2 regions of the Stenotrophomonas sp. YJH_SMC_135 genome follow, and region 2 is predicted to be linked to the other one. Evidence: riboswitches for the same ligand, from Rfam matches in the RefSeq annotation. Region 2 holds a riboswitch; the other holds the start of a gene.

Region 1 (7,490 bases), on a different contig from region 2:
CTGCAACGCCATCCCGAGGGGGCCGGCGCCGGCGTGCCGGGGCAGGTCCGCCAGGCCATCTTCCTGCTCGGTGGCACCCACTACCTGTGCTTCGACAGCCTGGACGTGCACGATTTCACCTTCTCGCCGTCGATCTCGCTGTTCGTCGAGTGTTCCGGTGCCGAGCAGTTCGAGCGCGCGGCACGCGTGCTGGGTGAGGGCGGCCATTGGTTGATGCCGGTGGGCGACTATGACTTCAGCAATCGCTACGGCTGGGTGCAGGACCGCTTTGGCGTGTCGTGGCAGTTGAGCCTGGGGCAGATGCCGGACCCGTGATCGGATGCTTGTGGGTGTGGGCCTTGGTCCACACGCCCCATGAAAACGGCCCGCTTGCGCGGGCCGTTTTCTTTACCGATGCAGTGAGGAATCACGCCTCGACTTCATCATCCTTGTAGGCATCGACCGGGATGCAGGCGCACATCACGTTCTTGTCGCCGTACACATTGTCGACACGCGCCACCGGCGGCCAGTATTTGCTCTGCTTCAGGCTGGCCAGCGGGAAGGCGGCCAGTTCACGCGGGTAGGCGTGGGTCCACTCGCTGGCGGTCACTGCGGTGGCAGTGTGCGGCGCGTTCTTCAGCGGGTTGTCCTCGCGGTCCAGGCGGCCGTCTTCGATCGCGGTGATCTCCTCGCGGATCTGGATCATCGCGTTGATGAAGCGATCCAGTTCGTGCAGCGATTCGCTTTCGGTCGGCTCCACCATCAGCGTGCCGGCCACCGGGAAGCTCAGGGTCGGGGCATGGAAGCCGAAGTCGATCAGGCGCTTGGCCACGTCCTCGGCACCGATGCCGCTGGTCTTCTCCAGCGGGCGCACGTCCAGGATGCACTCGTGCGCCACCAGGCCGTTGCGGCCGGTGTACAGGGTCTTGAAGTGCGGGGCCAGGCGCTTGGCGATGTAGTTGGCGTTGAGCTGCGCGACCTGGGTGGCCTTGCGCAGGCCGTCGCGGCCCATCATCGCGATGTACATCCAGCTGATCGGCAGGATCGAGGCGCTGCCGAAGCTGGCCGCGCTGACCATGCCGACCGGGCCGTTGTCACCCAGCTTGCCCGGCAGGAACGGGGCCAGGTGCTCCTTGACCGCGCACGGGCCGACGCCCGGGCCGCCACCGCCGTGCGGGATGCAGAAGGTCTTGTGCAGGTTCAGGTGCGAAACGTCCGACCCCCACTTGCCCGGCTTGGCCACGCCGACCAGGGCATTCATGTTGGCACCGTCGGTGTACACCTGGCCGCCGTGCTTGTGGATGATCTCGCAGATCTCCACCACCTCTTCCTCGAACACGCCGTGCGTGGACGGGTAGGTCATCATGATCGCGGCCAGGCGGTCGCTGTACTTCTCGGCGTTGAGGCGGATGTCCTCGACGTCGACGTTGCCGTTGGCATCGGTCTTGGTCACCACCACCTTCATGCCGCACATCTGCGCCGAGGCCGGGTTGGTGCCGTGCGCCGAATCCGGGATCAGGCAGATGTCGCGGTGGCCTTCGCCGCGCGAGCGGTGGTAGGCGCGGATCGCCAGCAGGCCGGCGTACTCGCCCTGCGCGCCGGAGTTCGGCTGCAGGCTGACCGCGTCATAGCCGGTGCATTCCACCAGCATCGCTTCCAGCGTGTCGATGAGTTCCTTGTAGCCCAGCGCCTGGTCGGCCGGCACCAGCGGGTGGATCTGCGAGAACTCCGGCCAGGTCACCGGGATCATCTCGGCGGTGGCGTTGAGCTTCATGGTGCACGAGCCCAGCGGGATCATCGTGCGGTCCATCGCCAGGTCCTTGTCGGCCAGCGAGCGCAGGTAGCGCAGCAGTTCGTGCTCGCTGTGGTGGGTGTTGAACACCGGATGGGTCAGGAATGCGGACTGGCGCAGCAGGCCGGCCGGCAGTGCGTCGGCGGTGCTGGCATCCAGCGCATCGATGTCGGCCTGCGCGCCGAACACGGCGGCCAGCGCGACCACGTCGCCGCGGGTGGCGGTCTCGTCCAGGCTGATGCCGACCGAGTCGCTGTCGATCGCACGCAGGTTGTAACCGGCGGCGCGTGCCTTGGCGTGGATCTCATCGGCATGCACGCCGGTGATGTGCAGCGTATCGAAGAAGTCGCCACCGACCTGCACGCCGGCCTCGCGCAGCGCGGCGGCCAGGATCGAGGCCAGGCGGTGGGTACGCCGGGCGATGCGGGTCAGGCCTTCCGGGCCGTGGTACACGGCATACATCGAGGCCATCACCGCCAGCAGCACCTGTGCGGTACAGATGTTGGAGGTGGCCTTCTCGCGGCGGATGTGCTGCTCGCGGGTCTGCAGGGTCAGGCGGTAGGCCGGGTTGCCCTGGGCATCGACCGAGACGCCGATCAGGCGGCCCGGCATCGAGCGCTTGTAGGCGTCGCGGCAGGCCATGAATGCGGCGTGCGGGCCGCCGAAGCCGAACGGCACGCCGAAACGCTGGCTGTTGCCGACCACGATGTCCGCACCCCATTCGCCCGGGGCGGCCAGCAGGGTCAGCGCCAGCAGGTCGGTGGCCACGGCCACCAGGCCGCCGCGCGCGTGCACGGCCTCGACCAGCGCCTTGTAGTCGCCGATCTGGCCGAAGGTGTCCGGGTACTGCAGCAGCAGGCCGAAGGCTTCTGCTTCCAGTGCCTCGGCCGGGGTGCCGACGCGCAGCACGATGCCCATGGGCTCGGCGCGGGTACGCAGCAGTTCCAGGGTCTGCGGGTGCACGGCGTCGTGCACGAAGAAGGTGTCCGACTTCGACTTGGCAGAACGCTTGGCCAGGGTCATCGCTTCAGCTGCGGCGGTGGCTTCGTCCAGCAGCGAGGCGTTGGCGATTTCCATGCCGGTGAGGTCGGCGCACAGGGTCTGGAAGTTGATCAGCGCTTCCATGCGGCCCTGCGAGATCTCGGCCTGGTACGGGGTGTAGGCGGTGTACCAGGCCGGGTTTTCCAGGATGTTGCGCAGGATCACGTTCGGCGTGTGGGTACCGTAGTAGCCCTGGCCGATGAAGCTGCGCAGCACGGTGTTCTTGTCGGCGATCGCACGGATCTTCGCCAGTGCCTGCACTTCGGTCATCGATTCCGGCAGTGCCAGCGGCGCCGGCGACTTGATCTTGGCCGGTACGATGGCATCGGTCATCGCATCCAGCGACGCGTGGCCGACGACGTCGAGCATCTGCGCGATCTCGGCATCGTTGGGGCCGATGTGGCGCTCGACGAACGCATTGTGGTGCTCGAGCTCACGCAGGGAAGGGGTGTTCTGGGACATGGCGAAGGATCCGTCAGGAAAGGGCACACGCACGGGCACAAGCCGCCGGTCGGCGGTCTGCGGGGCGCCCCTCTGTCCTTTTGCCTGAGAGTTTGGAAGCGCGGAAAACCGCGGCTTCGTGCCCCTTCGGCGCCGGATCGAACCGGTCTCTCCAGAGTTGTGTTACGGGTGGTATCGGGCCTGAGCGATTACGGGCGTTGCGCCTTCGGCAGCGGTGTTCCGCTTCTCCCACCGTGTTGCCCGCCGATTATAGCCCGTTGCGGGCCCGCCAGCCGCCTGCGGGCCCGGCCGCGGCGCCTGAATGGCCGATGGCCCGCCCGTGCGTTTTGTGCACTGCTGCATGGCATCAGGCGCAATCCCCACCTATGATGGGCGGATACCCGAATTCATCTGGCGCCGTCCCTGCTGCAGGGGACTGGCGCCCGCCGTGCGTGCCGCGCATGGCCCTGCCGGACGCCTTCTCCATGACCGCCGCTGTTGCTCCTTCCACCCGCCGCATGGCCCTGCTGCTCGCCGGCCTGGCCATGTTCGGTCCGTTCTCGATCGACACCATCTTCCCCGCGTTCCCGCAGCTGGCCCAGCGCCTGGCGGTGGACGAGGTGGCGGTGCAGCAGACCATCAGCGTGTACCTGCTGTTCTACGGCCTGATGAGCCTGGCACACGGCCCGCTGTCCGATGCCTGGGGCCGCAAGCGGGTGATCCTCGGCGGCCTGGTGGTGTTCGTGGGCGCCTCGGTCGGCTGTGCGCTGTCCACCGATCTGACCACGCTGCTGGGGTTCCGCGCCCTGCAGGGCCTGTCCGCAGGCGTCGGCATGATCGTCGGCCGCGCGGTGATCCGCGACCTGTACCACGGTCACGACGCGCAGCGGCTGATGAGCCAGGTGTCGATGCTGTTCGGCATCGCCCCGGCGATCGCGCCGATCATCGGTGGCTGGATCCTGCTCAGCGGTGCTGGCTGGCCGCTGATCTTCTGGTTCCTGGTGGTGTTCGCACTGGTTCTGCTGGCGGCCACCGCCCGCTACCTGCCGGAGACCCATCCGCTCGAAGCGCGCGTTCCGTTGTCGCCGCGGGTGCTGATGCGTGATTACGTGCGCATCGGTTTCAATCCGCGCTTCCTGCGCCTGGCGCTGGCCGGCAGCATCGGTTTCGGTGGCATCTTCCTGTACATCTCCTCGGCACCGGTGTTCGTGATGCAACACCTGCACCTGGGCGAGGGCGGTTTCGCCTGGCTGTTCATCCCCACCATCGGCGGCATGACCACCGGCTCGTTCCTGTCCGGGCGCATGGCCGGGCACACCACGCCCACCCGCCAGGTATCCATTGGTTTCGGCCTGTGCGCGCTGTCGGTGCTGCTGAACGTCGGCTACGTGGCGCTGGCGCCGCAGTTCGTGCTGCCGTGGGCGGTGCTGCCGATCTTCCTGGGTGGCATGGGCATGGCGCTGATCTTCCCGATCCTGGCGCTGGCGGTGCTGGACATGTACCCGCACCAGCGCGGCCTGGCCTCGTCGCTGCAGGCCTTCGTGCAGCTGATGATCAGCACCGTGGTGGCCGGCGTGGTGTCGCCGCTGCTCAGCGCCAGCCCGCTGCACCTGGCGTTGGGCGAGGCTGGGTTCTTCGGCGCCGGCTTCGTGTTCTGGTACTGGGAACACCGGCGCGAACGCGCGGCGCAGGCAGCCTGCACGGGTCACTGAGCAGCGCGCAGGGGTAGGGCGGGCCGTGGCGCCCGCAACGCTTGCGGCGGGAAACCGCCGGACTAGGCTGGGCACTCCAGCCAGCCGGTGCACAGGTGCACGACAGCCAGCCGATCCACTGTCGTTGCATGAGGTTCCCCATGGCTGCGCAGCAGACCTACCGCCTGTTCGAGGTGGCGCTGAAGGAGCGCCGCGTTCTTTCCCCTTCCCTGGACCGCATGGTGTTCACCGGTGCCGACGTGGCGCGGATGACGACCGGAGGGCCGGACCAGCGCATCAAGGTGTTCTTCCCCTTGCCCGGCCAGGAGGCGCCGCAGGTCCCCAGCGGCGAGGACTGGTACCCACGCTATCGGGCCCTGCCGGACGATCAGCGCCCGCCGATGCGCACCTACACCCTCCGCCAGCTGCGTGCAGAGCAGGGCGAGGTCGATGTTGATTTCGTGCTGCATGGCGAGACCGGGCCGGCCTCGCGATGGGCCATCCATGCACGGCCGGGCGACCGCGTGGTGCTGCTGGCCCCGGATGCCGACTGCGCCGACAGCAGCGAGGGCTGGGAATGGAAGCCGCCGGCCGGCGTTGGCCAGGTGCTGCTGGTGGCTGACGAGACCGCGCTGCCGGCAGTGGCCGGGATTCTCGAGGAACTGGCGGCCAGGGTGGATCCGCCGCGTACGCTGGCCCTGCTGGAAGTGGCGCAGGCCGGTGATGCGGTTCGCCTGAAGGCGCCGGCCACGGCCGAGCTGGTCTGGTTGCCGCGCGGGCAGGCGGCGTACGGGGCGCCTCTGTTGCAGGCGGTGCAGGCGCGCCTGGCCGCCTCGAGCGTGGTCGCTGGCGAAGAACTGGAAGAGATCGACGTTGACGCGCAGATTCTCTGGGAACAGGCCGATGCCAGCGTGGCCGGGCCGCTGTATGCCTGGGTGGCAGGCGAGGCGGGAGCGGTGATGGCGATCCGTCGCCATCTGGTCCGCGAGTGCGGGCTGGACCGCCGCACGATCACCTTCATGGGTTACTGGCGGCACGGCAAGGTGCTGGACTGACCTTGCTGGATCGAGCGCGCGTGAAGCGGTGCTGCGCGTGGGGTGCGCTATCCTTGCGCCCCCTTTCGCAGCGGTACCGCACCATGTCCACCAGCTCCAAGACCCGCCGCGACCAGCGCCGTCGCCAGGAAAAGCAGGCCGCCAACAAGGCCGCTGCCCAGGCCTCGCCGGTGGAGCCACATGCGGAACTGCGCGACGCGCAGCGCACCCTGCTGGCCGGTGTCGTGCGCCGCGATGGCGAATGGGTGCTGGGCATGGACGGCCGTATCGCCGGCCACAGTGACTCCGCCGCGCAGGTACTGGCGCTGATCATGCAGGCCGGTGAACTGCACGAGCGCAACGGCACGCCGGTGCGCCTGATGTACTCCGATGCGCTGCGCGACGCCGCACAGGCCGAAGCGAAGGAAAAGGGCCAGACCTTCGAGGAGTTCAAGGCGGACCTGGCCGCGGCGATGGCGGCGAAGAAGGACAGCTGACAGGCATTCCGGTAGAGCCGGCCGCTGGCCGGCTGCCCGCGGGGTCTTCATCGCGTAGTTGCCGGCCAGCGGCCGGCACTACCAGGAAGGGGCGGATCCTTGCGGACCCGCCCCTTTTTTCATTTCGCCGCCGGGGCCGCGTTGGCCTGCCAGCCGCACATCTGGCCTTTGCTTGATTGCTGTTCCGGTAGAGCCGGCCGCTGGCCGGCTGCCCGCGGGGTCTTCATCGCGTAGTTGCCGGCCAGCGGCCGGCACTACCAGGAAGGGGCGGATCCTTGCGGACCCGCCCCTTTTCTCATTTCGCCGCCGGTGCCGCGTTGGCCTGCCAGCCGCACATCTGGCCTTCGTTCTGCTGCTTCAGCCACTCGTTGACCGGCGTGAAGTACTCGATCATCGGGCCGGCATCGAGCTTGTCGGTGCCGGTCAGCTCCTTCAGCGTGGCCTGCCACGGCTGGCTGGCACCCTTGCTCAGCATCGCCCAGTATTTCTGGCCGGCTTCCTTGTTGCCGTAGAAGGTGCATTCATGCAGCGGGCCCTTGTAGCCGGCCGCGTCGCACAGGCCCTTGTAGAACTGGAACTGCAGGATGCGCGCCAGGAAGTAGCGGGTGTACGGGGTGTTGCCTGGCACGTGGTACTTCGCGCCCGGATCGAAGAACTCCTCGCCACGGGTACTGGCAGGCGCCACGCCCTGGTACTTGGCCTTCAGGTCCCACCATGCCTTGTTGTAGTTGTCGGCGGTGATCGAACCATCGAATACACCCCAGCGCCAGCGGTCGATCATCAGCCCGAACGGCAGGAACGACACGCCCGACAGCGCCATGCGCATCTGGTTGTTGATGACCGCTTCGCGGCTTTCGGTCGGCGCATCGACCAGGCCGATCGAGCTGAGGTACTTGGGGGTCATCGCCAGCACGATGGTGTCGCCGATCGCTTCATGGAACCCATCGTTGGCACCGCCCTGGAACAGCGGCGGCAGCGGGTTGTAGGCCAGGTCGTAATAGATGTGGCCCAGCTC
Region 2 (7,490 bases):
GCGGCGAAGCCGACGCGACGCTGCCGGCCAAGCTGCAGGCGATGCGGCCACTGGCTGACGACCCGCACTTCGGCGTGCGCGAATGGGCGTGGCTGGCGCTGCGTGCCGACATTGTTGCCGCACCACTGCAGGCGCTGGAGTACCTGCAACCATGGACGCAGGAAGGATCGCCGTACCTGCGCCGCTTCGCCTGCGAAGCGCTGCGCCCGCGCGGCGTGTGGGCCACACATGTCGCGCTGTTCAAGCGGCAGCCGGAACTTGCAGAGGCGATGCTGGAAGCACTCGCCGACGACCCGGAGCGCTATGTGCAGGACTCGGTCGGCAACTGGCTCAATGATGCCGGCAAGACACAGCCGCAGTGGCTGCGTGCGCTGTGCGCGCGCTGGCAACAGCAGCACCCTGGTGATGCCAATGCCTACATCCGCAAACGCGCCATGCGCTCGCTCCGGTAGTGCCGGCCGCTGGCCGGCAACCCCCCAAACCTTCAAGGAAGAAGCAGCATGTCGCACACCTTCATCGAGCTCTATACCGCCACCCCCGCCTGGACCACGCTCCAGCCCGCGCAGCGGAATGCCTTCTTCGCCCGTATCGGTGCAGGCATGCAGCAGTTCGATCCAGTCCGCATCACACTGCTGGCGATGGGCCGCATTGCCACGGGCGTACAGCACGGCAGCGATGAGCAGTTCTATGCGGTCTGGCGCTGTGCAAGCCGCGCGGACGCCGACGCGCTGGTGGCCGGCATTGCCGCCACCGGTTGGCATCAGTACTTCGCCACCATCAACGCCGTCGGCGCAGACGATGGGATGGGGCAGCACCTTGCCGACCTGGCCGCCTTGTAGCAGCGTCTCCGGACGCGCATGGCACATGCGCCTGTCACCCGGACGCGGTAAACAGGACATTGCCCATGTCCATCCGCAGGGAAGTTGATCATGCAGAGCACGCTCCAGGTCACGCTGTTCGGCCCGCTTGGCGACAGCCCGGCATTGCAGTTGCCGGGGCGGGAAGGGCCGTCGGTGGCCATCCCGGAGGCGGCCCTGCGGCGGTTGGTCTCCGACCTCTACACCGCCCGTTCCCTGCTCAATCCCGAGCAGCTGGACGAGGCCAGGCAGGAGCTGGACCGCGTGCTGGAGCGCTGGGCCGACATCCACGAAGGCCTGTTGCTGGACGTGGAAGTGCATGGCAAATGAGCGGCTTTGCGTGGCTGCTGCCGCGTGGGCAGCGCCGGCGCGCGCCTCGCTGAACCGCACCCGCGGTTGCGGATGAAACATTTTGCACTGCGCAAAAGCTGTGCTATCAATACACCCCATGAACGCAGCCGCCACCCGCTTTTACTGGTATTACTTTCCGAAGCCACTGGCGGAGGAAGGACTGCGCTCACCCTGAAGAAAGCTTCAGACGCATTCCCGAAAGCCGCCAGCGAACCTGGCGGCTTTTTTCATGCCGCCACGCTGGGGACCCCAACGTTCCGGAGATCTCCTGCAATGCCCCCGCACACCGACGACCTGCGCATCCGCACCATCGAACCGCTGACACCGCCTGCCCAGCTGCTGGCGATGCTGCCCTGTGACGATGAAGCCTCCGACACCGTCAGCGCCTCGCGCGCGGCCCTGCACCAGATTCTGCACGGCCGTGACGACCGCCTGGCAGTGGTGGTGGGCCCGTGCTCGATCCACGACCCGAAGGCCGCCATCGAATACGCCCAGCGCCTGAAGCCGCTGCGCGACGCGCTGGCCGGCGAACTGGAAATCGTCATGCGTGTGTACTTCGAGAAGCCGCGCACCACGGTGGGCTGGAAGGGCCTGATCAACGACCCGGACCTGGACGGCAGCTTCCGGATCGACAAGGGCCTGCGCATTGCCCGCGGCCTGCTGCGCGACATCAACAAGCTCGGCCTGCCGGCCGGTGTCGAATTCCTCGATGTGATCTCGCCGCAGTACATCGCCGACCTGGTGGCGTGGGGCGCGATCGGCGCGCGTACCACCGAAAGCCAGGTGCATCGTGAGCTGGCCTCGGGGCTGTCGTGCCCGGTCGGCTTCAAGAACGGCACCGATGGCAACGTGAAGATCGCCGCTGACGCGGTGGGTGCGGCGTCCAATCCGCATCACTTCCTGTCGGTCACCAAGCAGGGCGGCACCGCCATCGTGTCGACCACCGGCAATCCGGATTGCCATGTGATCCTGCGTGGCGGCAAGCAGCCGAACTACGACGCCGGCAGCGTCGCCGACGCCTGCCAGGTGCTGGCCAAGGCCAAGCTGCCGACGCGCCTGATGATCGACGCCAGCCACGCCAACAGCCTGAAAAACCCCGAGAACCAGCCGAAGGTGATCGAGGACATTGCTGTTCAGCTGGAAGACGGCGAACAGCGCATCGTTGGCGTGATGATCGAGAGCCATCTGGTCGGTGGCCGCCAGGAACTGGTGGAAGGCCAGCCGCTGGTTTACGGGCAGAGCATCACCGATGGCTGCATCGACTGGGACACCACCGTGACGGTGCTGGAGCGTCTGGCTGCGGCCGTGCGCGCCCGTCGCGACGTGAAGGTGTCCGAAGCAGCCTGATCGAAGCCGCCTGAGTGCGGCACGTGTGTGGATGGCGGCCAGCGCCTGCGGGGGTGCGGCCGCGATCAGGGCCGGTCGGAGTTGGAGGCCGGCCCATCTGCACCGGCGATGCGCCTGGCGCTGCGCATGAGCGACAGCGCCAGGTACATCGCCGGGGTGGTGATACCGCTTCCTGTAGCGTCGAGCCATGCCCGACCTGCGCGCGAAGCGCGTTGGTTTCCTGCAAAGAGCAGTCGAGCATGGCTCGACTTTACGAAGAGGCTCAATGCACTTCGTCGTGGTAGACGAACTTCGGCATTTCCCAGCGGTAGTGGATCGCCAGCAGGCGCAACGCGAAGCCGCCGCCAAGGCAGCACAGGATTGCGGTGGCATCGGCCACGCCCCAGTGCAGCAGCAACAGATAGGCCGCGCCGGTCAGCAGCGCGATGATCGCGTACAGCTCCTTCTGGAAGATGAGTGGCACCTCGTTGCAGAGGATGTCGCGCAGCACCCCGCCGAACGCGCCGGTCAGCATGCCGGCGATCAGCACGATCGGCATCGCATGGCCGGCCTCGCGCGCGATCGAGCAGCCGATCAGGGTGAAGGCGATCAGGCCCAGCCCGTCGAGCACCAGGAAGGTGCGGCGGAAGTGGTGCATCCAGCGCGCCACCCAGGTGGCGATCAGCGCCGCGCACACGGTGAAGCCCAGGTACTCGGGGTGCTTCACCCAGCCCAGCGGGTAGTGGCCGAGCAGGATGTCGCGCAGTGAACCACCCCCGAGGGCGGTGACGCAGGCGATCATGACCACGCCGAACAGGTCCATGCGGCGGCGGCCGGCGGACAGTGCGCCGGTCATGGCTTCGGCGGAAATGGCGATCAGGTAGATGATGGACAGCAGCATGGGACAGGCTCCGGGCGCGGTGGGGCCGGCCATGCGCGACCACCGCCACTGCCTGCGCAATGACGGGATGACGATGACCGGTGCCGCTCCCGCTGTCCTTTTGCCTGAGAGTTCAGCGGCATGGGCCGCGTGCCCCTTCGGCGGATCGTCCCGGGCATGCCCGGTGACCTCTCTCCAGCTCGGCGAGTCGAATGCATGGTTGGCGGGATTCCAGCCCACCGGCCTGAGCGATCATGGGAGCCTGCGCCTTCGGCGGGCGCCAGCGCGGCGCCTCTCTCCTGCATTCGGTCGCCAGTATATCCGCTGCAGTGCAGCACGGCATAATCCAGGCATGGCCCCGTCCGTCCGCCCGTGGTTCCTGTACCTGCTCGAATGCCGCGATGGCAGCTATTACGCCGGCATCAGCACCGATGTGGAGGCGCGTTTCGCCGCCCACCAGGCCGGCAAGGGCGCGCGCTACACCCGGGCCCGGCCGCCGCTGCGCGTGCTGGCCGTGCGCGAATACCCGGACCGGGCCGCCGCCTCGCGGGCCGAGTGGCAACTCAAGCAGCAGCCCCGCGAACGCAAGCTGGCCTGGCTGCAGGCAACGGATCCTGCGCTTCTGTAGAGCCGAGCCCACGCTCGGCTGTTGTTCCGTCTGCCCGATGCGGGAGCCGAGCATGGGCTCGGCTCTACAGTAGATCCACGTCATGCGTGGATGGGCCATTCGGCCCATGCGATGATCCGCCCGCGCCCAGAGCCGGAGACCCGGATGTCCACGATTGCCCTGCTGTTCGCGCTTTCCGCAGCAACGAGCCCTGCCGCCGACCCCGCCACGATCGCGGCCATCGAAGCCACCTGCCACGACTACGTCGATGGCCAGCTGGAGGCCGATCCGCAGCGCGTCGCCCGTTCGCTGCACCCGGACTTGGCCAAGCGCGCTGTGCTCGGTGACACGCCAGACGAGCGCCTGGGCCTGCGCCGGATGTCGAAGGAGGAGCTGGTCTCGCTGACGAAACAGGGCGCGCTGAAGACCCCGAAGGATCAATGGGATCGCCGCTGCACGGTGCTGGACGTGACCGGCAACGCGGCCTCGGTGCGGCTGGAAACCCCGTGGTTCGTCGACTACTTCCACATGGGGCGTTTCGACCAGCGCTGGGTCATCGTCAACGCACTGTGGTACCCGAAACCGAAGGCGCACTGAGCGATGCGTGCCGCCGGCAACGCATGGATCTCCGTCGTCGTGCTGGTCGCCGGCATCGCGCTGCTGCCTGGCCTGCTGTATCTGCTCGGGCTGGCATTGGTGGACGGTCGGCCGAAGCCGGCCGACCGCGCGCCCAGTGGCGTGGCTGCGTGCAGTGGTGAGCCACGGGCGGGATACCAGCCGATGAACCCCTGGCGCTTCACCGCCCAGTTCTTCGACAAGGACGGGATGAAGAACAAGGTGCCTGAAGTGGAGCGGGAGGCCTTCTGGATTGCCCGGCGCCACCTGTGGCGGCAACCTCGGCGCGGCATGCTGCGCTGGCATCTCAGCAGCACCGCGTTGGCGATCTGGATCACCCGGCATTGGAGTACCGCGCAGATTGCCGACACCGCGAGGAAGGAGGACTTCTGCCGGAAGTAATCCACGTCATGCGTGGATGCGGTAGCCGGCGTCGGGCCCCTTTCCGGCGGAAAGGGCTCTGACCCCAGGAAAGGCCCCGGGAAGCCCTAGCGCTTCGGCCGCCGGTCGTCCTGGTCATCACCGAAGATGATGCGCGCGCTGCGCTGGTAGCTCCAGTACGCGACCGCCCAGTTCAGCAGCACCACGATGCGGTTGCGGAAGCCGATCAGGAAGAACACGTGCGCGGCCAGCCAGAACCACCAGGCCAGCACGCCGGAGAGCTGCAGCCGGCCCAGGTGCACGATCGCGGCCATGCGGCCAATGGTGGCCAGGTTGCCGTAGTCGGCGTACTTGAACGGACCGGGCTCGGGCTTGCCGTGCAGGCGTGCACGGACCACCTCGGCCACGTACTTGCCCATCTGCTTGGCCGCGGGCGCCACGCCGGGAACCGGCTTGCCGTCGGCCTGGCTCAGTGCGGCCAGGTCGCCGGCCACGAACAGCTCCGGGTGATCGGGCAGGGTCAGGTCCGGCTGCACCTGCACGCGGCCGGCGCGGTCCAACGGCACGTCCAGCGTGCGCGCCAGTGGTGAAGCGGCCACGCCGGCGGCCCAGACCACGGTGCGGGCCGGCACGAACTGCTCACCGAGCTTGAAGCCCTGGCTGTCGATGTCGCTCACCGGGGTACCGGTCAGCACTTCCACGCCCAGCTTTTCCAGCTGGCGGCGCGCCTTCAGCGAAAGCACTTCCGGGAACGAGGACAGCACGCGCGGCCCAGCCTCGACCAGCCGCACCTTGGCGCTGGCCGGATCGATGTGGCGGAATTCGTTGCGCAGCGTGTGGCGCGCGATCTCGGCCAGCGTGCCGGCCAGTTCGACGCCGGTGGGACCACCACCGACGATGGCGAAACTCAGCCACGCCGCCTTCTTCGCCGGGTCCGGTTCGGCCTCGGCGCGTTCGAACGCCAGCAGCAGCTTGCGGCGCAGTGCAATGGCATCGTCCAGCGTTTTCAGGCCAGGGGCATCATCGGCCCACTGGTCGTTGCCGAAGTAGGCGTGGGTAGCGCCGGTGGCCAGCAGCAGGCTGTCGTAGTCCAGCGTGCTGCCATCGGCCATGCCGATCTGCCGTGCCTGCTTGTCGATGGCGACCACTTCGCCGAGGCGGACTTCCACGTTGCGCTGGTGGCCGAGGATGTGGCGCAGCGGTGCGGCGATATCCGGCGCGGACAGGCCGGCGGTGGCCACCTGGTACAGCAGCGGCTGGAACAGGTGATGGTTGCGGCGGTCGACCAGGGTGATGCGTATGCGCTCGCGAGCCAGGGCACGGGTGGCCCAGAGACCGGCAAAACCGCCGCCGACAACGACCAGGTGGGGAACGCGCTCGCGACTCATCGACTCACTCCAGTGGGGGCATTGGGGGAAGCGCCTGGCATCTTCGCACGGCGGCCACCTGTCACGTCAGCGCCCGCGTGGATCGGCGATACTCGGGTTCAGGCAACCGCCCGCGAGGAATCCATGAGCGAACCGGAAAAGCGCATCGCCCTGTTGATCGACGCCGACAATGCGCCGGCCTCGAAGATCGACGAGGTCCTGGCCGAAGTCGCCCGCTATGGCGTGGCCAACGTGCGCCGTGCCTACGGCAACTGGAAGAGCCCGCGGTTGAAGGGCTGGGAAGCGGTGCTGCACGAATACGCGATCCGCCCGATCCAGCAGTTCGCCTACAGCAAGGGCAAGAATGCGTCGGACATGGCGATGGTGATCGATGCCATGGACCTGCTGTACGCGCGCAACCTTGATGGCTTCGCCATCGTGTCGAGCGATGCCGATTTCACCCCGATGGTGATGCGCCTGCTGACCGACGGCGTGAAGGTGTATGGCTTCGGCGAAAAGAAGACGCCGGAACCGTTCGTCAACGCGTGCTCGAAGTTCACCTACCTGGAAGCGCTAGGCCAGACCCACGCCAGCGTGCCGGATGCCGAGCAGGCATCGAGCGAACAGGCATCGAACGAGCCCGTCGCCAATGATGATGCACGCCCGCGCAAGAGCGGGGCGGAGATGCGCAGCGACACCCGGCTGGTGAAGATGCTGCGCCGCGCGGTGTCCTCGGCCGAGGGCGAGGATGGCTGGTCGCACCTGGGGCCGGTCGGCAGCCAGATCGGCAACCAGGCCTCGTTCGATCCGCGCAACTATGGCTACGGCAAACTCAGCGATCTGCTGGCGGCGATCGGCCTGTTCGAGCTGAAGAAGGACGGCAAGTCGTCCTACGTGCGCGCGCTGCCAAAAAAGAACCGGTAGTGCCGGAAAAAGAACCGGTAGTGCCGGCCGCTGGCCGGCATGCTGTAGATGCCCGATCCCGCATCCGGCACGCACATCTCCACTCCAATCAGGCGTATCGTTGCCGCTCGCATTGCCAGCAAGGAAAACCCGCATGTTGAAGATCTGGGGCCGCCGCAATTCCAGCAACGTCCGCAAGGTGC

The links. Region 2 has a riboswitch for glycine ahead of AC5P98_RS07735 (trimeric intracellular cation channel family protein). Riboswitches for the same ligand answer to the same signal wherever they lie in the genome.
Region 1: another riboswitch for glycine. It lies ahead of gcvP (aminomethyl-transferring glycine dehydrogenase); the one in region 2 lies ahead of AC5P98_RS07735 (trimeric intracellular cation channel family protein).

Annotation. Positions count from the first base shown of each region.
Region 1 is NZ_JCAFVN010000003.1:784,021-791,510, reverse strand. It holds gene AC5P98_RS14665 (VOC family protein) at 1-315, shown strand, start outside; gene gcvP (aminomethyl-transferring glycine dehydrogenase) at 407-3,274, opposite strand; glycine riboswitch at 3,337-3,439, opposite strand; gene AC5P98_RS14655 (multidrug effflux MFS transporter) at 3,739-4,965, shown strand; gene AC5P98_RS14650 (siderophore-interacting protein) at 5,106-5,999, shown strand; gene AC5P98_RS14645 (hypothetical protein) at 6,083-6,475, shown strand; gene AC5P98_RS14640 (M2 family metallopeptidase) at 6,771-7,490, opposite strand, start outside.
Region 2 is NZ_JCAFVN010000002.1:256,510-263,999, forward strand. It holds gene AC5P98_RS07715 (DNA alkylation repair protein) at 1-452, shown strand, start outside; gene AC5P98_RS07720 (DUF6616 family protein) at 501-839, shown strand; gene AC5P98_RS07725 (hypothetical protein) at 930-1,187, shown strand; gene AC5P98_RS07730 (3-deoxy-7-phosphoheptulonate synthase) at 1,482-2,555, shown strand; gene AC5P98_RS07735 (trimeric intracellular cation channel family protein) at 2,818-3,435, opposite strand; glycine riboswitch at 3,518-3,623, opposite strand; glycine riboswitch at 3,637-3,726, opposite strand; gene AC5P98_RS07740 (GIY-YIG nuclease family protein) at 3,767-4,042, shown strand; gene AC5P98_RS07745 (nuclear transport factor 2 family protein) at 4,187-4,618, shown strand; gene AC5P98_RS07750 (hypothetical protein) at 4,622-5,038, shown strand; gene AC5P98_RS07755 (NAD(P)/FAD-dependent oxidoreductase) at 5,125-6,405, opposite strand; gene AC5P98_RS07760 (NYN domain-containing protein) at 6,529-7,308, shown strand; gene AC5P98_RS07765 (glutathione S-transferase family protein) at 7,442-7,490, shown strand, end outside.